Regions from separate parts of the Cytobacillus sp. FSL W7-1323 genome, predicted to be linked through region 2. Evidence: a T-box and tRNA genes for the amino acid it is inferred to sense, from the RefSeq annotation. Region 2 holds a T-box; the other regions hold tRNA genes.
What was found. A T-box is a leader RNA that pairs with one kind of tRNA and senses whether it is charged. The one in region 2 lies ahead of argS (arginine--tRNA ligase), so its partner is inferred to be a tRNA-Arg.

Region 1: it encodes a tRNA-Arg, which carries the amino acid that the T-box ahead of argS (arginine--tRNA ligase) is inferred to sense. The anticodon was not compared.
Region 3: it encodes a tRNA-Arg, which carries the amino acid that the T-box ahead of argS (arginine--tRNA ligase) is inferred to sense. The anticodon was not compared.
Region 4: it encodes a tRNA-Arg, which carries the amino acid that the T-box ahead of argS (arginine--tRNA ligase) is inferred to sense. The anticodon was not compared.

The regions. Positions count from the first base shown of each region.
Region 1 is NZ_CP151998.1:3,929,364-3,937,038, reverse strand. Features, by position in the region: gene rapZ (RNase adapter RapZ) at 1-880, shown strand, start outside; gene MKX67_RS20045 (YvcK family protein) at 877-1,845, shown strand; gene whiA (DNA-binding protein WhiA) at 1,873-2,820, shown strand; gene MKX67_RS20035 (HPr family phosphocarrier protein) at 2,841-3,104, shown strand; gene clpP (ATP-dependent Clp endopeptidase proteolytic subunit ClpP) at 3,505-4,104, opposite strand; tRNA gene MKX67_RS20025 (tRNA-Arg) at 4,393-4,464, shown strand; gene MKX67_RS20020 (hypothetical protein) at 4,906-5,367, opposite strand; gene MKX67_RS20015 (manganese catalase family protein) at 5,476-6,333, opposite strand; gene MKX67_RS20010 (YueH family protein) at 6,970-7,224, opposite strand; gene MKX67_RS20005 (hypothetical protein) at 7,426-7,675, opposite strand, start outside.
Region 2 is NZ_CP151998.1:417,160-424,834, reverse strand. Features, by position in the region: gene mgtE (magnesium transporter) at 176-1,534, shown strand; gene MKX67_RS02240 (FtsW/RodA/SpoVE family cell cycle protein) at 1,693-2,880, shown strand; T-box leader at 2,926-3,143, shown strand; gene argS (arginine--tRNA ligase) at 3,207-4,886, shown strand; gene MKX67_RS02230 (sulfite exporter TauE/SafE family protein) at 5,100-5,966, opposite strand; gene MKX67_RS02225 (YqaA family protein) at 6,087-6,662, shown strand; gene MKX67_RS02220 (DNA starvation/stationary phase protection protein) at 6,760-7,206, shown strand; gene MKX67_RS02215 (pyridoxamine 5'-phosphate oxidase family protein) at 7,345-7,675, shown strand, end outside.
Region 3 is NZ_CP151998.1:3,321,242-3,328,916, forward strand. Features, by position in the region: gene MKX67_RS16785 (2-isopropylmalate synthase) at 1-901, opposite strand, end outside; gene ilvC (ketol-acid reductoisomerase) at 888-1,910, opposite strand; gene ilvN (acetolactate synthase small subunit) at 1,943-2,461, opposite strand; gene ilvB (acetolactate synthase large subunit) at 2,458-4,179, opposite strand; T-box leader at 4,254-4,514, opposite strand; tRNA gene MKX67_RS16805 (tRNA-Arg) at 5,250-5,326, opposite strand; gene MKX67_RS16810 (metallophosphoesterase) at 5,436-5,948, opposite strand; gene MKX67_RS16815 (XTP/dITP diphosphatase) at 5,962-6,555, opposite strand; gene MKX67_RS16820 (GerMN domain-containing protein) at 6,657-7,675, opposite strand, start outside.
Region 4 is NZ_CP151998.1:1,729,135-1,736,809, forward strand. Features, by position in the region: gene MKX67_RS09025 (restriction endonuclease) at 1-18, opposite strand, end outside; gene MKX67_RS09030 (hypothetical protein) at 254-1,024, opposite strand; gene MKX67_RS09035 (hypothetical protein) at 1,125-1,286, opposite strand; gene MKX67_RS09040 (hypothetical protein) at 1,376-1,561, opposite strand; gene MKX67_RS09045 (hypothetical protein) at 1,625-1,975, opposite strand; gene MKX67_RS09050 (YolD-like family protein) at 1,980-2,309, opposite strand; gene MKX67_RS09055 (hypothetical protein) at 2,413-2,631, shown strand; gene MKX67_RS09060 (YolD-like family protein) at 2,634-2,894, shown strand; tRNA gene MKX67_RS09065 (tRNA-Arg) at 3,200-3,273, opposite strand; gene MKX67_RS09070 (acyltransferase family protein) at 3,459-4,502, opposite strand; gene MKX67_RS09075 (methyl-accepting chemotaxis protein) at 4,780-6,558, shown strand; gene MKX67_RS09080 (ATP-binding protein) at 6,685-7,675, shown strand, end outside.

The DNA.
Region 1 (7,675 bases), 1.1 Mb from region 2:
TGCAGCAAAAGAAACACAAATGGTCATTATTACGGGGATGTCTGGCGCAGGTAAAACAGTGGCGATTCAAAGCTTCGAAGATTTAGGCTTTTTTTGTGTAGATAATTTACCACCGACCTTATTACCGAAATTTCTTGAACTGATGAAGGATTCAGGGAATAAGATGAATAAGGTTGCGCTTGTGATGGATTTACGTGGCCGTGAGTTTTTTGAGCATCTTTTCAAGGCGTTAGATGATTTAGCAGATACGTCATGGGTCACACCAGAAATTCTTTTTCTTGATGCGGACGATGCGACCCTTGTAAGTAGATATAAAGAAACGCGTCGCTCTCATCCATTAGCGCCATCAGGTTTGCCAATGGAAGGCATCAAGTTGGAAAGAGAATTATTAGATGATCTAAAGGGTAGAGCGCAGATTATCTATAAGACATCTAATATGAAGCCGCGTGAATTAAGAGAAAAGATACTCCACGAGTTTTCTGTTAATAAACAATCCATTTTCACTGTAAATGTGATGTCATTTGGTTTTAAACATGGATTACCAATTGATGCCGATCTTGTATTTGATGTTCGCTTCTTGCCAAATCCGCATTATATTGAGCATATGCGTCCGAAGACAGGCTTGGATGAAGAAGTGTCTAACTATGTTTTGAAATGGAACGAAACAAATAAATTTTTAGAAAAGGTCACGGATTTACTAGCATTTATGCTCCCGCATTATAAGCGTGAAGGAAAATCACAACTTGTTATCGCGATTGGATGTACGGGTGGACAGCATCGATCAGTAGCACTAACCGAGTATATCGCTAACCATTTTAAGGAAGACTACAACACTCGCATCACTCACCGTGACATTGAGAGGAGAAGGCAAACAACATGAATAGAAAGCCGAGGGTCGTCATCATTGGCGGTGGAACAGGGTTGCCAGTTTTATTAAGAGGATTAAAAAAATATCCCCTTGATTTAACAGCCATTGTCACAGTTGCTGATGATGGTGGTAGCTCTGGTAGGTTGAGAGAAGAATTAAATATCCCACCTCCAGGAGATATTCGTAATGTTTTGGCAGCGTTATCAGATGTGGAACCCCTTGTAGAAGAAATGTTCCAGCATCGTTTTAAAACGTCCAATGAATTATCGGGTCATTCTTTAGGTAATCTGATTCTAGCAGCGATGACTTCTATTACTGGTGACTTTGTTCATGCGATTCAAGAGATGAGTAAAGTATTAAATGTTAATGGGAGAGTCTTACCTGCAGCTGAAAAGAGTGTTGTATTACATGCAGAAATGGAAGATGGCAGTATTGTATCAGGAGAATCCAAAATCCCTTACTCTGGCAAGAAGATTAAGAAAGTATTTTTGACTCCTGAGAAGGTAAGTCCGCTTTCGGAAACGATTGAAGCTATTCGAGATGCTGATCTCATTATCATTGGTCCTGGTAGCCTGTACACAAGCATACTTCCTAATCTACTTGTACCGTCTGTAGGTAAGGAAGTGTGCCGTTCTCATGCAAAAAAACTGTATATCTGTAATTTAATGACGCAGGCAGGGGAAACTTTGGACTATCGTGCGAGTGACCACGTACAGGCAATATTTGATCATATGGCTGAGCCATGTTTAGATTTGATTCTTGTCAATCATGAAGAAATTCCAGAAGATATTCAAGAGCGTTATGAAGAGGAACGAGCGAAGCCTGTCTATTATGACCGTGATCGATTAGTCGAACAAGGCTTGGAAGTGCTACAGGGTGAGATTGTTAGCCTTGAAAAAGGGGCAATTCGTCATAACACGAATGAAGTCGCTAAAAAGATTTATCAATTAATTGTAAATGATATAATGAAAAACTAGTATTTGTCTGGTTAGGGGGGAGAAGGTATGTCTTTTGCTTCGGAAACAAAAAAAGAATTAACGAACTTGGAGACAAAGGATTGTTGCGGAAAGGCAGAATTATCCGCTTTGATTCGTATGAACGGATCTCTCTCTTTTTCAAATAAAATGTTAATTGTAGATATTCAAACGGAGAATGCAGCGATTGCCAGAAGAATCTATACGCTGATCAAAAGGAATTATGATGTGCAAGTTGAGCTGCTTGTTCGAAAGAAAATGAGACTTAAGAAAAATAACGTGTATATTGTTAGACTAATGGAGCAAGCACAAAAGATTCTTGATGATCTGCATATTATTAGTGCTGGCTTTCAATTTATCCATGATATCTCAATGGATTTAATTAAAAAGAAATGCTGCAAACGTGCTTATCTAAGAGGGGCTTTTTTAGCAGGGGGATCTGTCAATAACCCTGAAACCTCTTCCTATCATTTAGAAATTGCTTCAATGTATAAGGAGCATAATGACGCCTTGTCAAAATTAATGAATACTTTTGGGTTGAATAGTAAAACATTGGAAAGAAAGAAAGGTTTTATTACCTACTTAAAAGAGGCGGAAAAAATTACAGAATTCCTTAATATTATTGGGGCTCATAGCGCGCTTTTACGATTTGAAGATATCCGCATTGTTAGAGATATGCGAAATTCAGTTAATCGCTTGGTCAATTGTGAAACAGCCAATTTAAATAAAACAATTGGTGCTGCCTTAAGACAAGTTGAAAACATAAGATATATTGAGAGTACCGTTGGACTAAAGGTGTTACCAGAGAAATTACGCGAAATTGCTGAATTGCGTGTTACGTATCAAGATGTGACTTTAAAGGAACTTGGAGAAATGGTCTCTGGTGGCACGATAAGCAAATCGGGTATCAATCATCGCCTAAGAAAAATTGATGAAATTGCAGAAAAAATTAAAACAGGGCAATGGAAGGAATCTTAAAGTTTTTTGGAGGTTAGGACATGGTAGAAAGACAAGTGGAAGTCAAAATTAAATCAGGCTTACAGGCGCGCCCTGCTGCAAAGTTAGTGCAGGAAGCCAATCGCTTCACAGCAGATCTCTTTATCGAAAAAGGCGGAAAAAAAGTAAATGCCAAAAGTATCATGGGATTAATGAGCCTATCTCTAAGTGCTGGTTCCACCGTAACCCTCCTCGCTGAAGGCAGCGATGAAACCGAAGCCTTAAATAAACTGACTGCACTCCTACAAGAGGACATTGTTTCATAATCTGTATAATACACGAATAACCTGCGCACCCCCATTGCTAGATGCTTCTACCAATGGGGGTGCGTTTCATTGTCCTCAACCAACTTGCATCGATATGATAGGGGCAAGTGGTTTGGTTGAGATGGAAAAACACAAAGAAGCCGGAGCAAAGAGGAATTGTGCAGCTAACTAGATAGAAAATCACAAAAGAAGACCGAACAGATCAATTTTTCCTCATATATCGGTTACGATTGCCACTCAAAACTAATGCGAAATTGCCACTCTACAAATCACCCTATTTCTACTTTTTTTATCTCACCGTTTTTCGTTCACCTCCCAGTCGATCTAACAACCATTAATTCATAGCAAACAAAAAGCCATCAGCAAATGAAATGCTGATGGCTTTTGTTATTTGTGATGCTTATTTTTTCTCTTCTGGTGTATTGTTTGTAATGATTTTGTCGATAAGACCATATTCTAGTGCTCTTTCTGCAGTCATGAAGTTATCACGATCTGTGTCTTTAGAAATAACATCTAAAGGTTGACCAGTGCGTTCAGCTAGAATTTGGTTCAATTTTTCACGTAAGAATAGGATGCGTTTAGCAGCAATCTCGATTTCAGTTGCTTGCCCTTGAGCGCCACCTAGTGGTTGGTGAATCATGACTTCACTGTTTGGAAGCGCAAAACGTTTCCCTTTTTCACCAGCTGCTAGTAAGAATGCACCCATTGATGCAGCCATACCAGTACAGATTGTTGAAACATTTGGTTTGATGTATTGCATCGTATCATAGATAGCCATACCAGCAGTGATACTTCCACCTGGGCTATTAATATAAAGCGTGATGTCCTTTTCAGGATTATCTGCTTCTAAGAATAATAGCTGAGCCACGATTGAGTTTGCCACATTATCGTCAATCGCACTGCCTAACATGATAATGCGATCTTTTAATAGGCGAGAGTAAATGTCATAAGCGCGTTCCCCTCGGTTTGTTTGTTCGATTACTGTAGGGATTAAGTTCATTTCCAATTCCTCCTTTAAAGGTCAAAAAAGTTTTGGAAAGGTATTTTATACCTCGCCATTGGTAAATGTATGTAGTTTCATCATACATGGTTGGTCAATTAAGGTCAAACGAATCGCTTGATTATTTCAAGAGAATTATTCGACATTTTTTTCTAAGTTGATTTCCTCGTATCCATGATACCCACATATTTTTGCTTTTAAACAACGAATGCTTGCATATAAAGGGTTTTTCCCATATAATTAATATTCGTAACACCAAGAAAAACGTGTTCCTACATAATAAAAAATGCCCTCGTGGTGCAACGGATAGCACGTAAGATTCCGGTTCTTAAAATGGGGGTTCGATTCCCTCCGAGGGCGCTACATGTTTAAAATATAAGAAATGATGGGAGATTTTTAATTTTAGTTCGACTTTTGTCCGACGAAGTTAAAAATCTCCTATTTTATTTACCCTAATCGGAAGTTCATAAATCGATTATCCCTTAATTATTCTTAATATTCCTACATATAGATTATCGCTAATGCTTAAAAGAAGGTTAGTTTTAATATTTGAGGTGAAAAAAAGATAATTGAAGGAAAGGAAAGTTTAAGAGTCATTACAATATGTTTTCTAGAAGTCACCAATCTCAGGAGCAATTCTCAAAGTTAAAGAATGAAGTTATACATAAGCTAACTACCAGAAAAAAGATGGTCAAAAGGGAAAGAGCCCCATGGCATGTTTATCTAAATAAAATACAATCATGTAATAACTAATTATTTAAGCTACGATGAAAAAGTGTGCAATAGCCTTATACTAAATCCTTAATTTTCCATTGGTTCTACCTCAATGTATTTTTGGAAGCCATAATTCAAAAGAGCAAGGAAATAGTAAAGGATAAGTATTCCAGTTCGTGTGAATTTTTTGAGTTTAAAGTGCCCAATCTTTTCGAAAAGAGGAGTTAAGAGATAGGCAAAAATAACATCCATAATTAAATTAATAGTAGCATATAAGGGGAATTTGCCATAAGTAAAGTGAAACACCCATAAATTTATCGTGAAGAATGGTCCTAAAATAAATGCTAATGCATCAAATAACATAAATTTATAACCACCTTTTACTTTCCACCAATTAAATATTGGACTTAACATTTCGACAATGAGTAAAAGAAGTGAGCAAAATAATGTCACTGGTAAAAATCTTTTAAACGAATTTTTAGGTAGAAAAATAATAACGATTGCCCATAATACAATTGCATTAAATATTCTAAAAAAATTAGCAAGCATTCACTTCACCTCTATTTTCCTTTAGATTATGTGGGTGTTAACTAATTTATACAGGTTTAGTGTTTTGAACGAAATTATCGAAAACAAATAAATAGAGCCTAAAAGGCCCTAATTATCTAAATCATATAAACCTGGTGCATGTTCATTTGGCATATCCGGCATTGTTGGCACGGGAAACCCTTTAGGTGGTTCAGTCACTGAAAGGTCCCCACCATTTCTACTAGGTGTTGTTCCAGTGAATACTTCCCCAATAAGTGTATCATCTAAACGGAAATTAAATTGAGCGTTGTGAAAGCCCATATCAACATATTTCTTACATTCAGGATATTTATTCAAGTCGTAGTTAGGAACAGGGAAGACTTTTCCCCAATCAACTCCTAATGTTTCTAATGCCTTTGCAAAAGCATTTTGATGCGAATTATCTCTAACCATAAGAAAAGCTACTGTTTCTCTTAGAGTTTTATTACTGCTCATCTCATAAATTCTTGATTTTTGAAGTACACCAGTTGATTCTAAAGAAACATTATTGATTAAATTTGCTACTAAGTTACCGTGGTCATAAACCCAGGAACCATTCCAAGGGTTACCTCCTGCATCAACTGGTAAGGATGCTTTAGCACCTATAATGAAATGATGGGGATTTGCGCCATCTTGAATAACATCATCTAACGGAGCATTATCAAATGCTTGGTTACCTGGGCTAGAACCACCAGCACCATTTAAAAGTTGATTTATTGTCGATTGTACTAATTCTATATGACTAAGCTCTTCTATAAATACCCCTCTTAATAGGTCTCGATATTTTTTTGCTTTTCCTCTGAAGTTGGCACTTTGAAATGAATATTGCATCATTGTACGTATTTCTCCAAATTGTCCACCTAGCGCTTCTTGAAGCACCTTGGCTGCATGTGGATCTGGTTTATCAGGAACAATCATATTAATTAAATCTTCTTTGTAAAAATACATGAATGTATTCCTCCGTTTTTGAGTTGTAAATTCTAATAATAAATCTATTTTGTGTTAAAAAAATCGTTTTATCCATTTAAAAAGCGCATCTGGGGAGAAATCTTTCTTTGTGAAATTAAGGCTTTAGCCCACATTTTTTAAAAAACTAACCAAAAAAAACACAAAATGTGAACAAAAAAGAAGAGTCATGCATTGACTCTTCTTTAAATGAAATTCCGATGAAACTACTCTTATTATGCGATTTTATCATGCAGAAAGGATGAGTAAAGAAAAGAACAGCGAGCGTGAGGGATGCACTCTTTGAAGAGATCATTGGTTGGCAAACCAATGTAACCATTATATTTTATGTTCAATCATTTTAATGCTGGATTAAATAATGATGTTTCATCAAAAAGGTTAAAAAATTCATTTATAAATCTATAAGAACGCTGAAGAGAAACATTACAACAAAGATATTTATGTACATGGCTGCTATAACTATGCCATAATGAATTTTTTTAAAAAGGAATAATGAAGTTGGGGCTAGTAATCCCCCGAAAATGAGCATGCCGAATATTTCATTTGAATAGAAGAAAATAATCACCTACAGACAATTTTCTACTTAGTGTATTTAATTGATAAATTTTTATACGAAGGTTAACGAAATATGTTTAATTCAGTAAGCTTGGACAGTCTATAGGCTAGCTCGTATGAATTGCCTTCATAAAGGTGAAATGAGAGTGAATCATTGAGGTATTCCACTTTTTGTTGGAATTCCTCTAAACAGCCTATTTGTGCTGACCAATGGAGATCAGGAATAGAGACAATATATTTTTCTTCTGGAGTTTTAATAATGTATACATTTGAGTGTCTTTCTCCTAATAAATGCATTTTTTCTTGAAGATATTTCATCTATTCTACACCTCAACTTCTCCATTTATTAAAAGTATTATATAAATGAAAAGGAGACAAAGAAAGCAATATCTATTAGAAACACTGAAAAGGAGACTAAAGGCTCTAGGGAAAAAGTCTACAATAATGGGAATCGTTAACTTCTTCAGTATGAATTAATAAAAGAAGAGCCGATGGGCTCTATAAACCTTGATTAACTTCTCATTTGTATGGATCAATATACTGCCACTTTTGAAATAAGTAAATGAGTGAAGCACAAATAATACAAGTGATAAAAATGATGATATGGATAGAATCATCCATTTTATAAATCCCGAAATATTCATAAAGGTTCATGATACCAAAAGAAAAGACTGCATCGCTAATTGTATTAATTGTTATATAAATCCAAAAGTTACCAAATGTAAAGTATAGAAATATAGTAGGTAAGACTATGTATAAGCCGTAGACA
Region 2 (7,675 bases):
ATCCACTTCTAACACATACTATGAAAATAACTAATGGATTAGCATACAATCTTAACTTTTAAATCATACATTACTTTAAGAAATCATGATTTTCCCAGTAAAAGAATGGTAAGATAAGCATATAATCTCCGTTTACAATTTAAGGTATATCCTCGGTTGAAAGGACTTGAGCTTTATGATTCAGACGATGACAGAAAACCAAATCGCTTTATTGATCATCAAAGCATTAAAAGATAATAAACAAAAAGAATTTAACAGGATTTTAGATGAACTGCAACCGTATGATATTGCTCAAGCTTATGATCATCTGCCTGAAAAGCATAAGAAGCGCTTCTTATTATTTATGACTGCTGACCGCCTTGCCCAGTTGCTAGAGGAATTGAATAAAGACATGCAGCTTGAGGTTTTAAATAAATTAGAAAATGAGAAAACAGGAAAAGTCTTGGATCTAATGGACAATGACGACCTCGCCCTTTTACTTCATGATATGTCAGCTGAGAAAATAGAAGGTCTCCTTGCCGGTATGAAACAAAGTGAATCTCGCATCATTCAGAATATGATGACCTATCCACCAGAAACTGCCGGGCGCTTAATGACTAACCGTTTTGTATGGATTCGTGATTATTACACAGTCCGAGAAGCAGTAGAGAAGTTAAAATCCTTTGCAGAATATGCTGAAACGATTAATTATTTATACGTGATAGATCAAGACAGAAAATTAGTTGGGGTTGTCTCTCACCGTGACTTACTAATCGCAGAGCCCCTCGAGGTTATCCAAGACATTATGTATGAACGGGTCATCTCAGCTGCAGTGACGACAGACCAAGAAGAAGTTGCAAACATGGTCTTAAAATATGATTTTCTTGCTATTCCAATTGTGAATGAAGAAAATGTGCTAATGGGTATTGCCACTGTTGATGACTTGATGGATGTTGTTGTCCAAGAAGCGAATGAAGATATTGAAAAACTATCCGCTTCCGGTAAGGCAATTGACTTTGATACGAAAGCTTTCGTCGCCGCTTATCGAAGGTTACCGTGGCTCATCCTTTTATTATTCATCGGCATTATTTCAGGCAGTATCATAAGCGGGTATGAGGCTACTTTATCGCAAGTCGTAGCCCTCGCCTTTTTCATGCCCATGATTTCTGGTATGACAGGTAACACAGGTACGCAATCATTAGCTGTAGTTGTCCGAGGGCTTGTATCCAATGATTTAAATAAAAAAGTGGTTACGAAACTGATTCTTAGGGAATTAGGGGTAGGCGTGATTATTGGTGTCACTTGTGGTATTTTAATCGCACTGATTGCATTTTTTTGGCAAGGAAATATTTATTTAGGCTTAGTTGTCGGAGTTTCCCTACTTCTTACTTTAATTATCGGGACACTTTCGGGAGCAACTATTCCTTTACTATTATACAAATTCGGGATAGACCCAGCCATAGCTTCCGGGCCTCTTATTACAACATTAAATGACATTTTCTCACTTGTTACGTATTTTGGTATTGCCACAATGTTTATTTCCTACTTAACTTAACATTACTTTTTTATTTTATATTGTAAATAAGGAAACTCTTTCTCAATTCGGTACGTCTATATATACGTTTAAACATATTCCTTTGCAGAAGATCCCTAATGGTTTTTTTCTGTTCGTAGCATTACCTGAATGTATAAAATAAAGATAGGTGTTTATATATGGATCGTATACAAAAAAAGAATGATCGCTTTGATTGGACATTAGCCCTGATATTATTTTTGTTCTGCATCATTAGTTGCACTGCTATTTATAGCGGGCAAACAACAGCACAGTATCCAGATAACTTCGTGCTACAACAAATAATCTTTTATAGTGTAGGTATGATTGTGATTGCCGCCATTATGTACTTTGATTCTGATCAGATAAAGCGAATGACCTGGATCTTATTCGGTATCGGCACAATACTTCAAGCAGGACTTTTTATCGCACCAGAGTCCCTTGCATATGAAGTAAAAGGAGCTAAGCTCTGGTACAACGGTCTACCAGGACCTTCTTTGCAGCCATCCGAGTTCTTTAAAATATTTCTTATCCTCGCACTAAGTAAAGTAATTGTAGATCATTATGCAAAATACACCATGAAAACGGTAAAAAATGACCTTATACTGTTTATTAAGCTTGGGCTCGTTACTTGTGTTCCGCTAGGACTAATCATTTTAGAAGATTTGGGTACGGCGCTCGTTATTATCGCTATTTTCACGGGGATTCTACTTGTATCTGGTATTACTTGGAAAATTATCCTCCCTGTTTACGGAACAGTTGCAGCTGTAGGTGGAACCATCATCTATTACATTATTTGGGCTCCTGAAACATTATTAAAGTATCTATCAGTGGATAACTACCAATTGATGCGAATTTATGCTTGGTTAGATCCGTATACACATAAACAAGGAGCTGGCTTACAACTGTACAATTCTCTTCATGCTATCGGCTCGGGAGAATTGGGTGGTAAAGGTTTTTATGAGAGACAAGTTTATATCCCCGATGTTCACACAGACTTTATTTTCAGTGTCATTGGCGAAGAATACGGCTTTATTGGTGCAAGTGTCGTGATATGCTTATATTTTATACTTATTTTCCACTTAACGAAAATTGCCTTATCAGTCAATGACCCATTTAATACTTATGTCTGCGTTGGCGTTATTAGTTATATAACGTTCCATGTATTTCAAAATATCGGGATGACCATTCAAGTATTACCGATTACAGGTATTCCTCTTCCTTTCATTAGTTATGGGGGTAGCTCCTTAATCGGAAATATGATGGCTATGGGGCTTATTTTTAGCATTAGATTTCACCAGAAGAGTTATATGTTCCAAGACAGCTCTAAATATTATCGTGCATCTTAAGGTTGCTTTTTTAAAAATCTAGCGTATAATAATGGAAAATCAAACGGAAATTCAGTGACGAAGAGAGTAGATGTAGGTGAATTCTAAAGCGAAGCAGGGATGGTGAGAGCCTGCAAGAAAAGCCACATTGAAGCGCACTTCGATAGAAGCATGGCAGAATCCAAGTAGGTCATGTCGGTTGTTCGCCCCGTTACAGGCAAGTAGTAAAGGGGTTCGTCACGAACAATTAGAGTGGTACCGCGGGTTTAAGGCTCGTCTCTCAAATTATGAGAGACGGGCTTTTTTATGTTTTCCTATATTTTTTGGAGGTGAAAAAGGTGATAGATATGAAAAAGACAATCAGTTCATGTATTCAAGTTGCAATAGATAACGCCTTAAGTGAAGGTGAGATTCGTCGCTTGTTAGAAACGCCTAAAACATCCGAACATGGCGATCTCTCTTTCCCATGTTTTGCACTAGCAAAGATTTATAAAGAAAACCCAAATCTATTAGCAAAAGACTTAACAGGAAAGCTGACTCATGAATGGATAGATCATGTTGAAGCAGTTGGGCCATATGTAAATATATTTTTTAATAAAAAAGCAATCAGTCAACTCATTATTCAAGCCGTACTACATCAAGGAGAGAATTACGGACAATCAGGAAGCGGTAAAGGTAAGACAATCGTATTAGACTACTCTAGCCCCAATATCGCCAAACCATTCTCAATGGGGCATCTACGTTCGACAGTCATTGGTCATTCCCTTGCACTTATAGCAGAAAAGCATGGATATGATACAGTTAAGATTAATCATTTAGGCGACTGGGGCACACAATTTGGCAAACTCATTACCGCCTATAAGCATTGGGGAAGTGAAGCTTTAATTAAAAAGGAGCCAATTAAGGAATTACTCCAATTATACGTAAAATTTCACGAGAAAGCTGAGGAACATCCCCACTTGCATGAAGAAGCAAGAGCTTGGTTCAGAAAACTTGAACTTGATGATGCGGAGGCAAAGCAACTTTGGTCTTGGTTTAGAGACGAATCTTTAAAAGAATTCGAGAAAACCTATCAACTGCTCGGTGTCTCTTTTGACTCTAATTATGGGGAGGCCTTTTATAACAATCAAATGAACGCGGTTGTCGATACACTGCAACAATCTGACTTGCTATCTACCTCTGATGGAGCAGAAATCGTACCCTTATCAGATGAAAATCTACCTCCTTGCTTAATTAAGAAATCAGATGGAGCGACTCTTTATGCTACACGCGATATTACGGCAGCCATTTATCGTAAACAAACATACCAATTTGATGAGGCTCTCTATATCGTTGGTCCAGAGCAGTCCATCCACTTCCAACAAGTCAAAGCCGTATTATCTAAAATGGGGCATTCCTGGGCGACACATATCCATCACATCCCATTTGGGTTGTATTTACAAGAAGGTAAGAAGATGTCGACAAGAAAAGGTCGTGTCATATTATTAGAGGAAGTATTACAAGATGCCATACAATTAGCTTCAGAGAATATTGAACAAAAAAATCCTCATCTAAAGAACAAAGATGAGGTAGCTAAAGCTGTTGGTGTAGGAGCAATCATTTTCCATGATTTAAAGAACGAACGAATGAAACAAATAGAATTTTCTTTAGAAGACATGTTAACATTCGAAGGGGAAACCGGTCCGTATGTACAGTATACCCAAGCTAGAGCGCAATCTATTTTAAACAAAAGTCAGCAACAGACTTATAAAATAGAAGGTCTATCAAGTGAATACGCTTGGCAAGTAGCTAAACTTTTATCCCTTTATCCAGATAAGCTCGTCCTTGCCCATGAAAAATCAGCACCGTCCATCATTGCCAAATATTTAATTAGTCTAGCGCAAAGCTTTAACAAATACTATGCTAACGAAAAAATACTTCATAAAGATGAACATTTATCTTCGAGACTCGGTCTTGTCAAAGCAGTAACAATCATCTTAACTGACGGCCTGCATTTACTTGGTATGAAGGCACCTCAGGAGATGTAATTTCACCTTGTACATCAGCTCCCTCTTTAGCCAATTGGGAGCTATATGATTGAATGAAACAAAAGTCTACAGTTAGTTACCACTATATATCCGGCGGCTACAATATGTAGCCTTTTTAAAAAATGCAATCTACCAGGAAAGAGCTAGAAACAGGCTTACTTCGTCATATTTCTAATCCACACTAAACCCAAAGCCTACCCTGTATGTCCCTGTTTAAGAGTACCCTTTTTCTTCTCGCCAATGAGCAATATGTCTTTTCCCTAGAACAGTGAAAAAGTAGAGAAGATAAAGAACAACGATGATTAATCCAAAAACATTTTGTTCAAATGCCTTAAGTGCCACACTCAAAATCGTCGTTAAGTATAGAAATGATAGTAATGTAGTAATTTCTTTGTTTTCAAAAACATCGGTTGATCTAGCTCCGAATTGAGAACCTAGTAGCCCACCAGCAAGTAAGAATATCCCCATAAAATAATTAATTTCTACAGTGAATGCGTAGGATAAGAAACCTGCTGAAACAATAAATAGGACTGCAAATAAGCTCGTTCCTACCGCCTTCTTAGGTAACATACCTAGAAAGGCAATCGACATTGGTACAATAATAAACCCTCCACCTACACCTAAAGAAGTGGAAACAAACCCTGCAAACAAGCCGATTAAAACCATTTTTAATATGGAAGGTTGAACTAACCCGCTCACTCCTTGCTGCGCACTTTTCTTCTTAAACATTTGGACAGAAAAGAAAGAAAGCAACACAATATACATAACAGGAATCGCCCATTCATCTAACTGATGAGCATCTAAAAAGACAACAAAAGGATGGGCAATTTGGGTAGCAATAATCCCACTCACCCCTAAAATAATCCCTGCTTTCCAATTAATATTTTTTAATTTTATATGACCGATAATCCCAGAAGATGAACTCCCAATTGTAAATAACAAACTTGTCGCAATTGCCTCAATAGGGGCAAGTCCAATGAGCATTAATAATGGTGTTAATATAAACCCTCCACCGATGCCAAAAAAACCTGACAACACACTAATTAAGGCACCTAGTAGAAAAAACAATATCAATTCCACAATTCCATCACCTTTCTATCAAACAACCATCCCCATCATACCCCATAGTAATGAAAAGAAAAAGTGCACATATAATTTCTAAAGGACAAACCACGTAATCTTAAAAAGGGGTTTTCATATATGCAAGAAATTTTACATTTACTTAAAGAATGGTTATTGGAATATGGTGTGTTTGGACTTTTTTTCGTTTCGTTCGCTGACTCTTCTTTCTTCCCCATTCCTCCTGATTTACTTTTGATTCCAATGGGACTAGCAGACAGTGATCATGTGTATTGGTACGCTTTTCTCACTACTTTCGCTTCTGTTATCGGTGCAATCTTTGGCTGGTATATCGGATTACGAGTTGGCAGGCCTGTCCTACGAGCACTTTTTAAAGAGCAACAAATCATGAAAGTAGAACTGTACTTTCAAAAGCTTGGTCCATTGGCCATTCTGATATCTGCCTTTACACCCTTACCGTTTAAGATATTTACGATTTTATCTGGCATCTCAAAAATGAAAATACAGACCGTTGTATTATGGGCAACGATTGGAAGAGGCGCAAGGTTTTATTTTGAAGCTTTTCTCATCCATCAATTAGGCAATAAAGCTGTACCTTTCATAAAAGACCACTTTACGGCATTGACCATTTATATGGCTATATTCATTATTATTATCTTCATCACAACACACTATATCAAAAACAGATTAAATTAATTCCTTAATTATAATTATTATAATTAAGTATTGATTTTAATTTTAAATCAGTTATAATATAGTTAAGACAAAACATTCTTGAGGAGATGACTAAATAATGATTACATTAGATACGAAATTAAACGCTGCCCTAAATACACAAGTTGCTAACTGGAGCCTACTTTATACGAAGTTGCATCGCTATCACTGGTATGTAACAGGTCCACACTTTTTTACACTACATGAAAAATTTGAAGAGTTATATAATGAGGCAGCTGAGGTAGTCGATGAAATGGCTGAACGCATTCTTACAATCGGTGGCAAACCAGTTGCGTCAATGAAAGAATATCTTGAGGTAGCTACACTAAAAGAAAATCTTGATGAAAAATCAGCAGAAAAAATGGTTGAGAACTTAATCAGTGATTATCAACATTTACGTGCTGAATTAAAAGAGATTACAAAGCTAGCAGATGAAGAAGAGGAACCAGCAGTTGAAGATTATGCAGTTGGCTTAATTAATTCTTTAGATAAACATATTTGGATGCTTAATGCCTATCTAGGCTAAGTACAATAGAAATAAAAAAGAAGCGAGCGAAATAGACTAATAGTTTTTCAGTCTATTCACAATCGCTTCTTTTTTATTTAGCTGTTCCCCCTTATAATAAACATAAGACAATCAACGACTGTTTAAAGGAGGCAACAAATGTTCAACAATGTCATTCAATCAGAAGAAGAATTAGAAGCTCTATTCACTCCCCCAAGTAAAGGAGCTGCTAATAAGGTCATATCTATAATCGATGAACATTGCAAAGACTTTCTTGCTCGTTCACCGTTTCTTTTTTTAGCAACAACCAATAAAGACGGGCAATGTGATAACTCACCACGTGGAGATTATCCTGGGTTCGTACAAGTGTTAGATGAGAAGCATCTAGTTATACCTGATAGACCAGGTAACAGGAGATTAGACAGTATGCACAACATCTTAAGCAACCCACAAGTTGGTCTATTATTTATCATTCCTGGTCTAAATGAAA
Region 3 (7,675 bases), 1.7 Mb from region 2:
CTTGATGTATACCAGATTCATGAGCATAAGCGTTTGCTCCAATAACGGCTTTATTTGCTGGGACCGGCATTCCGGAAAGTTTGCTTACAAGGCTACTTGTTCGGCTAATCTCCCCTAGGTTTAACGTTGTTTGGGCATTATAGAAATCTTTTCTGATGTGAAGGGCGACAGCTATTTCCTCAAGCGCTGCATTGCCCGCTCGCTCACCAATTCCGTTAATCGTTCCCTCTATTTGTGTCGCACCATTTTCAATCGCAGCTAAAGAATTCGCTGTCGCCATCCCTAGATCATCATGGCAATGAGCAGATAATGCTACTTTATCGATAGATGGGACATTATTTTTTAAATATTTAAAAATCTCTCCGTATTCCTTCGGTGTTGCATATCCGACTGTGTCCGGGATGTTGATCACCCTCGCTCCTGCTTGGATGACTTTCTCCACGATTTCTGCCAAGAAGGGCAATTCCGTCCTTGAAGCATCCTCTGCTGACCATTGCACAATGGAGAAGCGTTCCGCCGCATACTTAACGGTGTTAACTGCCGTTTCCACTACTTGCTCTTTTGTCATTTTAAGTTTGTAATCACGATGGATAGGACTAGTTGCTAAGAAGGTATGGAGCCTTGGTTCGGCTCCTCCCTTCAATGAGTCCCATGCTGCATCTATATCCGATAAAACCGCTCTCGCTAAACCTGTTACAGAAGCGTTCTTTACTGTTTCTGCAATAGATTTTACCGATCCAAAGTCTCCTTTAGACGCGGCTGGAAAACCTGCTTCGATGATGTTTACATTCAGTCTTTCTAGCTGTCTAGCAATCTCTAATTTCTCAGAGAAGTTCAAGTTGACTCCTGCTGATTGTTCTCCATCTCTAAGCGTTGTATCGAATATATTAATTTGTTGCACTGCTCACCACTTCTTTCTTTTTATTGTTTTGGACGAATGGCATCATTTTGCGAAGCTCTCTACCAACTCTTTCAATTTCATGTTCACTTTCTTTTGCATTAATAGCTGTAAACACCGGACGATTCACCTGGTTTTCCATAATCCAGCCTTTAGCAAATTTGCCTTCTTGAATATCTTTTAATACTTCTTTCATTTCTGCTTTTACCCGTTCATCTACAACCCGTGGGCCACTGACGAAATCTCCCCATTGTGCTGTATCAGAAATAGAATATCTCATTCCTTCTAATCCACCTTCATACATAAGGTCAACAATTAATTTGAGTTCATGGAGACATTCAAAGTAAGCGAGTTCCGGCTGATAACCTGCTTCCGTTAACGTTTCAAATCCTGCTTTAACAAGAGAAGTCAGTCCGCCACATAATACTGCCTGTTCTCCAAATAAATCTGTTTCTGTCTCTTCTTTAAATGTCGTTTCTAAGCCCCCGGCTCTTAGTGCCCCAATTGCTCTTGCATAAGCTAGTGCTAATTCTCTTGCTTCACCTGATACATCTTGGTGAACGGCGAATAACGCTGGTACACCTGCTCCCTCTTCATATGTTCTTCTTACTAAATGACCTGGTCCTTTTGGTGCGACTAATAAAACATCACTTTCTTTCGGTGGAACGATTTGATTAAAATGGATATTAAATCCGTGAGCAAACATTAATGCTTGATTGGTTAAATTTGGTTCGATTTCTTCTTTATATACTTTCGTTTGCAATTCATCTGGTAATAAAATCATTACGATATCTGCTTTAGCAGTCGCTTCTCCTACTGAGTAAACTTGAAAGCCATCTTCAACTGCTGTCTGCCATGATTTTCCCTGCCTTAAGCCGATTACTACCTCTACACCGCTATCTCTCATATTTTGCGCATGCGCATGACCTTGTGATCCGTATCCAATTACTGCTACTGTTTTCCCGTTTAAGTAGTTCTCATTTGCATCTCCGTTATAGTACATTTTAGCCATTATTCATTCTCCTCTATTCATCATTTATTTTTTTATACAATTGAAAAATTATGCTTTTGTTGCGACTGTCTTTGTGTCCCTCTTGGGAAAGCTGTTGTACCCGTTCTAGCAATCTCTTTAATACCGTAAGGCTTAATTAACTCTAGGAAAGCTTCGATTTTTTCAGATTCTCCTGTAATTTGAATGACTAGACTATCTTTGCTAACGTCAATGACAGAAGCTCTGAAAGGTTCAATTAAGGAATAAATCTCATTTCTTGAGTGCGGATTAGACTGTACCTTTATCAAAGCTAGTTCTCTAGCAACAACTGCTTGATTTGTAATATCCGTCACTTTCAGTATGTCGATCTGTTTATTGAGCTGTTTCGTAATTTGCTCACTTTGTTGGTCAGACTCAACATAAATTACACATGTGATTCTTGACATCCCCTCCTGTTCAGATAAACCCACTGAAATACTTTCGATATTATAATTTCGTTTAGAAAATAAATTAGTAATTCGATTAAGTACACCAGGTTTATTTAAAACAAGCAGCGATATGATTCTCTTCATTCTTTCACACCTACCATCTCATGAATCCCTTTACCCGGAGCGATCATTGGAAAGACATTTTCGTCAGCATCGACACGGAAATCTAGCAATACAGGCTCTCTTGTGTGTAATACTTCAGCTAACACTCTCTCCGCTTCTTCTTCTGTTGTTATGGTATAGCCTTTAATATCGTAAGCTTCAGCTAGCTTCACAAAATCAGGTTGAACTGGAATCTTGCTATGAGAAAAACGTGATTCATAGAAAAACTCCTGCCATTGTCTAACCATCCCTAATGATTGATTATTGAATATTGCGATTTTTATCGGTAAGTTCATTTCTTGTATAACTGCTAATTCCTGTGTTGACATTTGAAAGCCTGCATCACCGACAATGGAAAGCACACAACTATCTGGATCAGCAATTTGAGCGCCAATACTAGAAGGTAAACCAAATCCCATCGTTCCAAGCCCACCAGATGTAACCCACCTATCAGCATGTTTAAAGCGATAGTATTGCGCAGCCCACATTTGGTGTTGACCGACATCTGTCGTTACAATCGCTTCGCCCTTCGTGTTCTCATACAAGAGCTCCATTACTCTTTGCGGCTTTAACTTTGGTGAAGCTTTATCATAATGGAAAGGATGTGCAACACTCCACTGTTTTAATGTCTCCATCCATTCGCTATGAGCTGGTTCATTACATTCTTCTTGAAGAAGTGCGAGAAGCGCAGCCTTTGCGTCTGCTACAACAGGAATAACTGTCGGTACATTCTTACCAATTTCCGCTGGGTCAATATCGATATGAGCAACCTTAGCATTCGGAGCAAAGTGTTCCAAATTACCTGTTAAGCGGTCATCGAACCTTGCACCGATATTAATCAATAAGTCACATTGTGAGAGTGCCATATTTGCTGTATAACAGCCGTGCATGCCAGCCATGCCAATGAATAATGGATGATCACTTGGAAAACCACCAAGACCAAGTAATGTATGGACAACTGGTATTTTTGTTTTTTCTACATACTGTAAGAGTTCGTTTGCCCCCTTCGAATGAAGAATGCCTGCACCCGCTAAAATGACTGGTTTCTGTGCTGCTCCTATCGCATCTGATAGCTTACGAATCTGAAGGCGATTAGGCTTTAGTGTCGGTTGATAACCCGGTAACTCCATTTCTGCTTCTTCGGGCCTTTCGGTAATCGTCGAAGCTATATCTTTAGGAATATCAATGAGCACTGGACCGGGTCTGCCTGTCTTTGCAATATAGAACGCTTCTTTAATGACTCTTGGAATATCCTCCAATTGGCGAATTTGAAAATTATATTTTGTAATCGGTGTTGTAATTCCTAATATATCTGCTTCTTGGAAAGCATCTGAACCAATCACACTTGTTGCTACTTGGCCTGTGAAAGCTACAATTGGTAATGAGTCCATCATGGCATCAGCCAAACCTGTTACGATATTCGTTGCTCCAGGCCCGGATGTTGCAATGACGACACCAGGCTTACCTGAAATTCTTGCGTAACCTTCTGCAGCATGTATGCCGCCTTGTTCATGTCTAGGTAAAACATGAAGGAATTTCGCATCATAAATCTTATCGTAAATCGGCAAAACCGCTCCGCCAGGGTAGCCAAAGACGACTTCTACATTTTCCCTTTCTAACGCATCCATTAATAAGTCTGCGCCTGTAATCGTCTCAAGCTTTGTTTTCACTTCTTCTGTTAAGGCAGCTTCCCGCACCATCGCTCTTTAACCTCCTTAATAAAATAAAATTAAATATAAAAAAGCCTCTCCATCCCTCATTGACCAATCATTGGTCAAGGGATGAAAAGGCTTTGATCACCATTCCACGGTACCACCCTTGTTCGCGTTTTAAATCTCCACGCGCACTCAGTAACAGCATAATAACTGCTAAGCTTAGATAACGGGTTCCTTCGACCCGGAAGACTCTACTTATCATTGTTCAAGTCTTCACTCCGAGGTGAGTTCATTTTAAGACTGGTTTACCGGTTTCCAGCTTGCCCGGCTCTCTGCAAAACCTACATCAAAAAACTACTTATCCTCATCAACGCTTTTAGTTTCTCACTTTAAACCACTAAAATTTCGTTTGTAAAAATAAAAGGAAAATAACGCTGCTTCCAATTTCATTTTCGATTTATTTTATTGTGCTTTGCTTTGTTGAGGACTATCTTACGCCCATTTTCAAAAGTCGTCAACACCTTTTTGGAAAATTATTTGATAATTTAGATTAGTCTGTTTTCATGTATCCGCTTACATCATTGATCTATTAACCTTTTAATTGGACAAAATTTTTTATTGATTTATTCATTCTGTGGCATGCGAGAATAGCAAGTGAAGTACTTTTAGGATGGGGGTATTTGAACAGCTCATGAGCAAAAGAACGCGACTAATTGAAGGCTATTACAAGATAAATCATGTGCGTTCATTTACGATAAATACTATACAAAGAAACTACAACCTTCAGAGACCATTTCATGTTAATCCATTTTTTTAATATTTAATCACATACAAACGTGATAACTTCTACCATATGCTGACTCATCGTTACATCATTCGATAAAAATCACCAGTATTTGAGGATGTTTTTATTCAGTGCATCTTATCACTATTATTTCAATATAGTATTTTTATAGTTGTTTCTTTGGGTTTTTAATTGAGGATGAAAAACAACAAAGGAAGATTACTTATGGAGAAGTCTAATATGAAATCGATCTCTAGCTGAAATAAAAAAAGCGCTAATCCAAGTTTTCACAGGAATCAACGCTAGTGTTGGTAGATAAATATGTAGCTAATGGCGTCCCAGGAGAGATTCGAACTCCCGACCGACAGCTTAGAAGGCTGTTGCTCTATCCTGCTGAGCTACTGGGACTTAATATCAAGACAATATTTATTATACGCAGGATAAACTGAAGTGTCAATTAATTTTTAAATAAATTTATAATTGGCAGAGAACTGCTGTAATAATAGCAGTTCTCTGGCTACGCAAACGAAAAGGATTGCTGCCATTCCTCGAGCTCGACACCGTCTCTTGTCCAAATGGAAACGACCACTTTTTCCACTGTCCAATTTACCATCATATATGTTTTTTCTTTCGGCTGCCTTGGAAGCGAGATACTATTTGGATTAAGATAAAGGATTTGATCTACCATTTCAGCCCCCAGTTGATGCGAATGACCAAAGCACACAATACGTGCAGCTACTTCTTTTGCTCTTAAGCTTAAACCTAATAAAGACGATTTTACGCCATATAGATGACCATGTGTAATCCATACTTTGCCGTTATCCGTATCTATTAATTCTTCGTTTTTAAAGCGAGCATCGGCATCGCAATTCCCTCTCACAGCGACATATCCAGTGATTTCAGCTTGGTCACTACTTAATTCAGAGTCCCCACAATGAATCATATAGTCGACATTTTGACTGTGACGTACTTTTAGTTCTTGCAGGATGTCACCATCACCGTGGCTGTCACTAACGATGAGTAACTTCATGTTATCCTCCTCCTTAAAGAATAGTTGGAAGATCTTTTTCTAATTGCTTTAATGCTTGTCCTCTATGGCTAATGGCTGCTTTTTCTTCTGATGTTAACTCTGCCATCGCCTTATTCTTTGCATTCGCCCAAAAGATGGGATCATAACCAAAGCCATTTGTTCCTTTTCGTGCATAAAGAATTTTACCTTCACATGTCCCCGAAACGGTGTATGTTTTCTTTCCAGGGATAGCTACCGCAAGTGCACAATAAAACCGAGCATCCCGCTTCTCTTCCGGTACATGTTTCATTTCTTCAAGTACTTTATCTATATTCGCTTCATCATTTTTATCTTCCCCTGCATAACGAGCGGAAAATATTCCTGGGCGTCCTTCAAGTGCATCAATTGATAATCCGGAATCATCAGCAATCACCGGTCGATTCATTAAGCGCGAAATCTCTTCTGCTTTTAAAACGGCATTTGCTTCAAAAGTCGTACCCGTTTCTTCCACATCTGGCATATCAGGATAATCATGTAATGTTTTCACTTCATAACCGAGTGATGCAAACATTTTTTTAAATTCTTCTGCTTTGCCTTTATTCTTTGTCGCAATAATAATCTCAGACATATAGCGTTTCCTTCCTTTTATGTTCGTCATAAAAAATAAAGAGAAGAGGAGGCCCCTTTCCTCACTCTTCTCATTTTACTATAAAAGGATGGTGATACCAATTAATAGCTACCTGTATTCACACTTTCAGGTCTTGAAACAGGCTCTAGCTTTTCGCCATCTTCATCAAGTAAATCAGCCTCGCCATTCACTGTAACAGCAACAGATTCCACTTCTGCTTGTTCTGTAAGTGATAACGCTAAAACTTTTAATACATTCTCGTTAATGACATTTTCTCCCCCACTAGAGAAAATCGATTCATCGAAATCGAGGGTAATCGTTCCATCCTCTACTTTAGGTTCACCTAATAAAGCGACTTCACTTGGTAAGACGGCAGAAAGTTTAGATCCTAAAGAAGGGTTCCCTAACTCATCAATGATTGCCGTCACGTTATTGTCGACATTATTAGACACTCTTTTTGTTACTGGAACAAAGTATTTAGCATCTTCTTCGCCACCCATGTAATAAACGGTAACTGGTTTTGTATTTGTAATATCTGTGACAACAGAGTTATCATAATTGATACCGATAGAACGACTTACTTCTTCGCCAATCGGTGTACCATTGACTGGCATTTCTTTAATCGCATTCCCATTTATACTCAATTTCACTTGTTCTATTTCATCGAATTGGGTCAATGTCCATGTGACTGATTGCAGGATTCTTGCTTCATCTTCTGGATTATACTCAGCAAATTCCTTAGAAAAATCAACATGAGCCACTTTATCTTTCACATCAACCGTCATTTTTGTATCTGCTGGTAAGACTGCACGGAAATTATTTGGTAAGAGTTCAGTTACTTTTCCATCTACCACTAAATATTCTAACGCTTGTTTAGCAACAGAATTCGTACTTGGTAAATCTAATGTTTGTGATACAACATAACCATTATTGTCAATTAAGTATAATTCTGTTGGAATCGTTGTTGTTTCTGCCGCTTCATCAGCAGCTCCACTTTCCTCACCAGTCGTCTCTTCTGTCTCTACATTGGCATCTTCGTTATTAATGGACATTTCACTCGGTGGGTCAATTTTCTCTTTCTCCTCTCCACCAAATAATCCACAACCTGATAACAAAGCAG
Region 4 (7,675 bases), 1.3 Mb from region 2:
TTCTTTCCAATTTATCATATTTAATAACTCCTAGTTTCTTTATAGTAATAATTTATCAATATATGTTGAACTTTTCAAAAATTTAATTGAACAATTCAACTCACATGAAAACTTAAGAAAATCAGAAATACTTATCTTCGTTCTAGGCATTCTTCCTTCTTAATAAAAATTCATTTCTTTGGTTAAAAGGCAATTTAATCGAAAGAAGCTCTTTAACTCTAGAATTCGAAAACCAAAATTTTTTTTAAGAAATTTAAATAAGTTCTACAACTTCAGTTATATTCTCAGGTGAGATACAAACTTTTCCTTGTAAGAAAACCATAAAGTTTTGACCTGGATCCCAATAACCTGTGTTTTTGAATAAAACATACTCAATTGCCTTTAAAACATAATCTGATGGTTCATAATAATCGACATGCTCAAAGTTTACAAGCAGTGATAGTTTCATCGGTTTAGCACTTTTCTTCCATTCGCTAACTATTTCGGGCATTTTAATAAGATCACTAATATCCCATATAAACTCTGGACATTCCCTAATATGCCCCACATTTGAATTATTTTCAGCATCTTCCTTTATTAGGAATCCGTTTATACAGTTGTCATTGTTAAAACGATGAAAAAGCATCTTATCTGTAAATTCTTTGCCCTTAAACCTAATTATTGGTGGTGAATTTATCTCATAATGAATCTTAATTCCTAAATCAGCAAAGAAATCAGATAAAATACCCTTTGTAATTATAGATTCTAAATTCAAGATTCCGTTTTGTCGAAAGCTACTATCATCTATTCCCGTTGTAAGATGAAACATAAGTAATTTGTCAGGAAGAATTTCGTCGACTTTTAAATTAAAATAATTTAGTATATCATCAATATATAAATTATCATAATGCCAAAGTTTATCTTTATTAGTTATTCGGTACTTATTGCTTTTAATAAATGATATTATATTCACCTCATCAGTTTTGAGTAAGTCAGAGAGAGATTTTATTGTTGTTTCGACAGTTGAACAGTTTAATATACGCAATTATGTCACCTTCATATATATTATAATAATATCAATCAAGTATTTTTACTTCTGGCTGTTTGTTAATTAAACCTCTCAATCGAGGTGGGCTCCCATTCTTTCAAAGGCTTTCTGTAACGCTCGTTTTTATTGTATCACCCTCAACTTTTATCCCACCGTTGTCAGATGTTCCAACAACACTTACTGGCTGACTTTGAGCAAAAATATAGTATTTATCACCTTTCTCATCAGTAACAGAAACATACATGTCCTCAGGTTTCATGACATCATTCCTTTTTTACATAATAGTTCTCTTTGTATGTTAAAAGTCCTTTTTGAAAAACAAAAAACCCTTCTGATCTAGAGAGGGTGTTACTTAATTGAAGGAAGTTCACTACTAATAAGTCCTTTAGCTTCTGCAATAGTCTCTTTAAATGTAACTCCTATACATTTAATTTCGAGTTCTCCTTTTTTGGCAGTTACTGTAACTGTATTTTCATCTGCATAAATATGATAAGTAACGCCATCATCAATAAATCCCAATGGCTCATATTTCATTAAAACATACCTCTTTCCTATAATATGTAATTATATTAACAAAAAATAGGTAAAAAAGTCCCGTTATTTGCTCAGGTAAAAGTTTAAAAGTTCCTCACACTTATTCCTAATCCTTGGATTAAAATAATTATGCTGCTCATCATAACCTTTGTAATGGAACTCATACATGGTAAATGATTCATCATGTCCAATCTGGCTTACTCTCATATTTCCTTTTCTCATCTTGTTTTTTACTTCTTTCAAATCACGCTGAACGTTCTTTATTGTATTTTCCATCAAGGTAATATAAGGCTGTTTAATCTTAAACGGGGACCTTTCAATGATCTTTAAATCTCTTTCAAGGATGATAATAATCATCGGTAAGTATATAGCTTGCTCTAGTACATCACGATCAGCTTCATTAATCCTAGTCATGTTGTTAAACCCTTTCGACTGATATCACTTCATCAATGTGGAATTTTAAGATTCTTAAATTGTTCGTTTCCAAGTGAATGCACATATTAATATGATCGATTTTATCGACAATGCCCTCAAAGGTTTTTGTGGACCCATCAACCCAAATGGTCATTTTGATTGTAAGGGTGTAGTTTAATGATTCCATCGTTATTATCTGTATTTCCTCAAGTTCTTGCTCATCTAATTCTGGCTTTTTTACTTTTTCGTATTCGGCTGGTATCTTCTTAAGTAATTCAGTATGTTCGCTCATAAAGAACCCTTGCCATTTCATTTTTCCGCGGTCACGAATCATAAACTACATCTCCTTTTTTAATATTATATGCGAACTTTTGTTCTTAATTCAATTGAAATCGAACAAAAGTTCGTATAAAATAATGGTAAGGGAGGGCTAATCGATGAAAGGTTTACTTATTAGAGGAGTTAACAATAAAGAAGAATTAGAAATGATTTATCTGGATAACAAGGGAGATATCAGCCAGAGAAGAATTAAAATTTTGGCCGTTTACGAAGATTACTTTCGTGCATATTGTTTTACCAAGAGACAGCAGCGCACTTTTAAGGTAAGTAATGTCTTATCGATTGGTCCAGTCAGGATAGTAAGGAGAGGAGCTTAATCATGGGAGTGAAAATGCCGAAGAAGTCAAAACCACAAAGACCTTCAAGGGATGAATTTGAATTAGAAGAGCTGGGAAATGCAGTAGTTGAAGCGCATAGGGAGAAAACTGAAGTCTTAATATTGTTGTGGCAAAGAGATCCTGTACAAGGGAAAATTGTTAAACTTGATGGTCAATCTCAATTAATACATATTGAAAGTAATTATGAAACGATAAAGGTTAAATTTATAGATATATTATCGATACAGAGCGCACCTCAATGAGAGAGCGCTTTTTTGTTTGAAAAGTATATCACACATTTTTGCATGTTTATTAAAAGTGTTAGAGCACGGACTGGTATTCAGAATGGAGCGCTCGGGTATGCGCTTATACAAATTATGCAGATGCTGTTGAAGGATTTGAAGGAGCTTGGAGGTGCGATTTAGTGATGAAAAAACCAAAAAAAATCTATTCCGACCCCAAACCGACCCCAAATAAGAATTTATATATGGATTTATAAAACACAAAAACAAAAATAAAAGGTCGATAACCCCTTTAATACCAAGGGTTATCGACCTTTTATAATTAGCGTCCCAGATAGGAATCGAACCTACGACCTACAGCTTAGGAGGCTGTTGCTCTATCCTGCTGAGCTACTGGGACATATATTGTTTTTTTCTTTTGACAATATAAAATTATATACCTATATAAATAAACGGTCAATAATAAAGCCTTTGAAAATTTTTAATGATTTTTATGGTTTTAAAATAATGGGGAAAGAGCGCCCATAGATGTATAAATTATAAAAGGCAGTAGTTACATAGCAATGTAACTACTGCCTTACCTATTTAACCAATTCGGTATTTTCTACGATAATATCGAAAGATCGTTCTAATCTGTCTCTTTAGTTGTTTAAACCGTGCAGTGCTTAACTCAATCAGCGGCTGAGTCACTGCGGTGACCCATTTGCTTGATAATAGCAAAGTAAGCACTAAGGCGAGTCCTGCTAACAAGAGAAAACTTCTTGCATCATTGAAGAAATCCTGCACTTCACTTTCTCTAAATACTCGTACGAAAAACCCGTGAAGAAGATAAACGTATAATGTGTTTTTACCTAGCTTTGTAAATGAATAATGTCTATTAGGCACAAAGGCAAAGAAACATGCCATCATCATCAAACTGAGTAAATAGAAACCTAATCTAGTTAACATGGACGAAATAGATGCATCATCAACGACGGAATATGGCTTTGACCCAAGTAACCATTCATAGTTGATGTTTGGATTAAAGTAGAATAACACAAAGACAGCTACAAAAATACCAATCGCACCGATGCGAACCGATGGTCTAAATAAAACTTGGAAATGCTCTTTCTTCATTAAATAACCTAGTAAGAAGAATGGGAAAAACACAAAAGTTCTAGATAAGCTCAAATAGTTTGTAACCCAATCAGCATATCCTACAGCTAGCCCAATCGCAAAAGAGAGGATAATGGCTACACTAGGTTTGAATTTGGCAAATATCAATAACAATAGATGCCAGAAAAATAAAGAAATTAAGAACCATAGCGACCAATGTGGATTAAGCGGATCCACGTTAAAGGCTGCACCTTGATGTAAGAAATAATAAAAGACCGAATAGATTAGTTGGAAAATAAGGTATGGCAAAATCAATTTTTTAGCTATTTTTTGAATATATCCCTTTTGATAATACCCTTTTGCAAAAAAGCCTGAAACTAATATAAATGCAGGCATATGAAATGTATAAATCACTTTGTAAAGCGTATAAATTGTTTCACTATCTTCAATAAAAGAGCGAATCAAATGTCCGAATACCACAAAGAAAATAAGAATAAACTTTGCGTTATCAAAAAAGTAATCACGCTGTCTCATAAATCCTCCTTTATTAAAGACCCCCTAAAACATCACTTATTATATACCCATTATGTAAGAAAATAAATCAATTCAAACATGTGAACGAGTGGATAAAAATCCAAAACATGGACATGTAAAGGTAATATGGCATTGAAATGTATAGGTATATATAACTATTTTTAGTTAAAATACTACTTCAATATCCCCTTTTTATCGATTATAATGTTAGCAGAATCTAGTATAATAGAATCATTATTGTTAAAAGGGATACATTTTTTTAAAAGGAGGAATTATATTGAAATTACTGAAAAAATGGCGTTTAAAACAAAGTAGCATCCCCTTTTTAAATGCGATGTTAATACGGGTGTCCAAGTCAGATAAATGGAGAAAGTTAAAAATCGGTCAAAAGTATGGGGTAGCTTTGTGGCTTACTTTAGGCGTATTCACTATATCAACGATTTTGTCTTTTATTATGCTTGTCTACAGTACCTTTAAACTTAATGAAGCAGAGAAGGCAAGTGAAAGAGCGCTAGAAATCGCTGATATAGGCACAGATTTCTACTTAAAAGGCGGGACAATTGGGAATTATATTATTGATTCTAATCCAAAACATTTAAATACATATGAAGATTTAGAAACAGACATAAAGAATAAACAACAAGAAATACAAGCAATGATCCAATCGGAAACAGCACAGGAAATGTTTGTTAAAATCAATGAATATGATAAAGAAGTAAATCAATTATTTTATGATGAAATCGCACCAAATGTGAAGTTACAACATGTACGCGAATACCGCTTAGGGAAGTTGCAGGTGGATAATTACATCGAGCAAACAATGAATACATTAGATGAACTAACATCTATTATTAAGGAAGAGCAGGAATCTGCCATTAACCAAGCGAGTTGGATGATGATCGTTTCAATTGTTATCTTAGTACTGTCACTAGTACTATCAGCAATTTTCGGATTTTTTAGTCATAAAATCGTGAATAAACAATTAGCTTATCGTCTTACAAAGGTTGTGACAGCTTCAAAGGAAATAACAAAAGGAAACTTAAAAGCTAGTGATATTCATTCGAATAATCAGGATGAAATTACAGAAATCGCAGACGCTTTTAACCAAATGAAACACCAGTTGCGCCAAATGATTCAAGAAATGCTTACAGTTTCACAAAGTTTAAATGAGAGAAGTGTTCACCTTGGTGCCGTTTCATCTGAAGTCGCAGCTGCTAGTCAAGAAATATCGGCGACAATGGAGGAATTATCGGGAGGAGCAGAAGAGCAAGCAAGTGCAAGTGCGGATTTATCAAAAATTATGGAAGATTACTTATTTAAAGTGGAGAATGCAGAAACGAAAAGTGTTTCTATGCGTGAAGCAGCCTCAAATGTGAAGAATATGACATTAGCAGGAAATGAATTGATGGAAAATTCTAAAGAGCAAATGAATAGGATAGATGAAATAATTAATGATTCGATGCATCGAGTGAAAGGGTTAGATCAAGAAACGAAACAAGTAAATAAGTTAATATCTGTGATACATGAAATCGCTAACCAAACGAATTTATTGGCATTAAATGCGGCGATTGAAGCTGCGAGAGCAGGAGAGCATGGCAAGGGCTTTGCTGTTGTTGCGGAGGAAGTAAGAAAACTTGCTGAAAAAGTCTCCTATTCAATAAGTGATATCACTTCAATCGTCAATAAAATTCAGTCAGAGTCTGTTGGAGTCGTAGAATCGTTACAAGCCGGCTATGAGCAAGTAGAGATTGGTAGTAATAAAATTCATCAAACAGCGAATACCTTCCAAAGTATATCAACTGCCATCACTGATATCCATGGAGATATCGAACATATTTCATCAAGTATGGTAGAAATGCTAGATAATTCAGTTGGGATGAGCGAATCTATAGAAAATATCGCTGCGGTTTCTCAACAATCAGCAGCTGCAGTAGAAGAGACGAGTAATTCTGTTACACATACAAATGATTCAATGGAAAACATTCAGCTATATGTACAAAAGTTAGTTGAAATGGCTAATACATTAAGTAAACTTATAGAAAAATTTAAACTATAATGGGGAAAACAAGTATTCTGCTAGTTTAAGCGGGTACTTGTTTTTTTATTATGAATAAAAAGGATTATGGCGATTTTTGTAGAATAACCTCGTGGTAGAATAATTTGTTTTAGGGGGTAAGGTAGTTTGCCAACATCGAATAGTTCTTTTGAAAGACAAAAGTTGTTAGAAAAGCTCTCAAATGATGAAGGAATCTATTCAGAGCTCTTTATGGAAGCCATAGATGGAATCATCCTATGGGAGGATGGTGGTAATATTGTACATGCGAATGAATCAGCGTGTCGAATATTTGAAACTTCATATAATGAAATTACAAAATGTAAGATTGAAGATTTTGTTGTCGATAAAGATAAAAAGTACAAGGAAATCCTAAATGTATTATATAAAAGAGGGGCAATAAGAGATGAAATTCTATTCTTTATGCCTAACGGACAATCTAAGATTTTAGAATTTACAATGAAATTACAATCTTACACTGGTTTTCATATGGGTATTTTTCGTAATGTGAGTGAGCGAAACCAAATGGAACAAGAGTTAAGAAAGAGTGAATTGAAGTTTAGAAGAGTATTCGAGGGTACACTTGAAGGTATCATTTTATGGGATAACGAGGGAGTGGTACAAGACGTTAACCCTTCTGGAGAGAAAATTTTAGGGGCAAGTCGTGAAGAATTAATCGGAAAGTCGTTAAAACATATGATGGCTAGATTTTCTGGGAATTTAGATGAAATGAGAGAGATCATCACACAAATAACAATGAACGGTTCTTATGAAGGAAGGATACAACTACAAGGTAAGGGAAATGAAAATAAATTATTTGAGTATTTAGTTAACTATAATTTGTTTTCAGAGTTTACAATTTCTACATTTAAGGATATAACGGATAAAGTCGAAATGGAAGAAAGATTAAGAAAGTCTGATACACTGAATGTATTAGGACAACTTGCTGCAGGTATTGCTCATGAGGTGCGCAATCCAATGACTGCAGTAAAAGGATTTATACAATTGCTTGAGAACTCATTAAAAAAAGAATCTGATCATGATATGTATTTTAATATTATTTCAACGGAACTCGCAAGAATCGATTCTATTATTAATGAATTTCTTTTTTTAGCAAAAC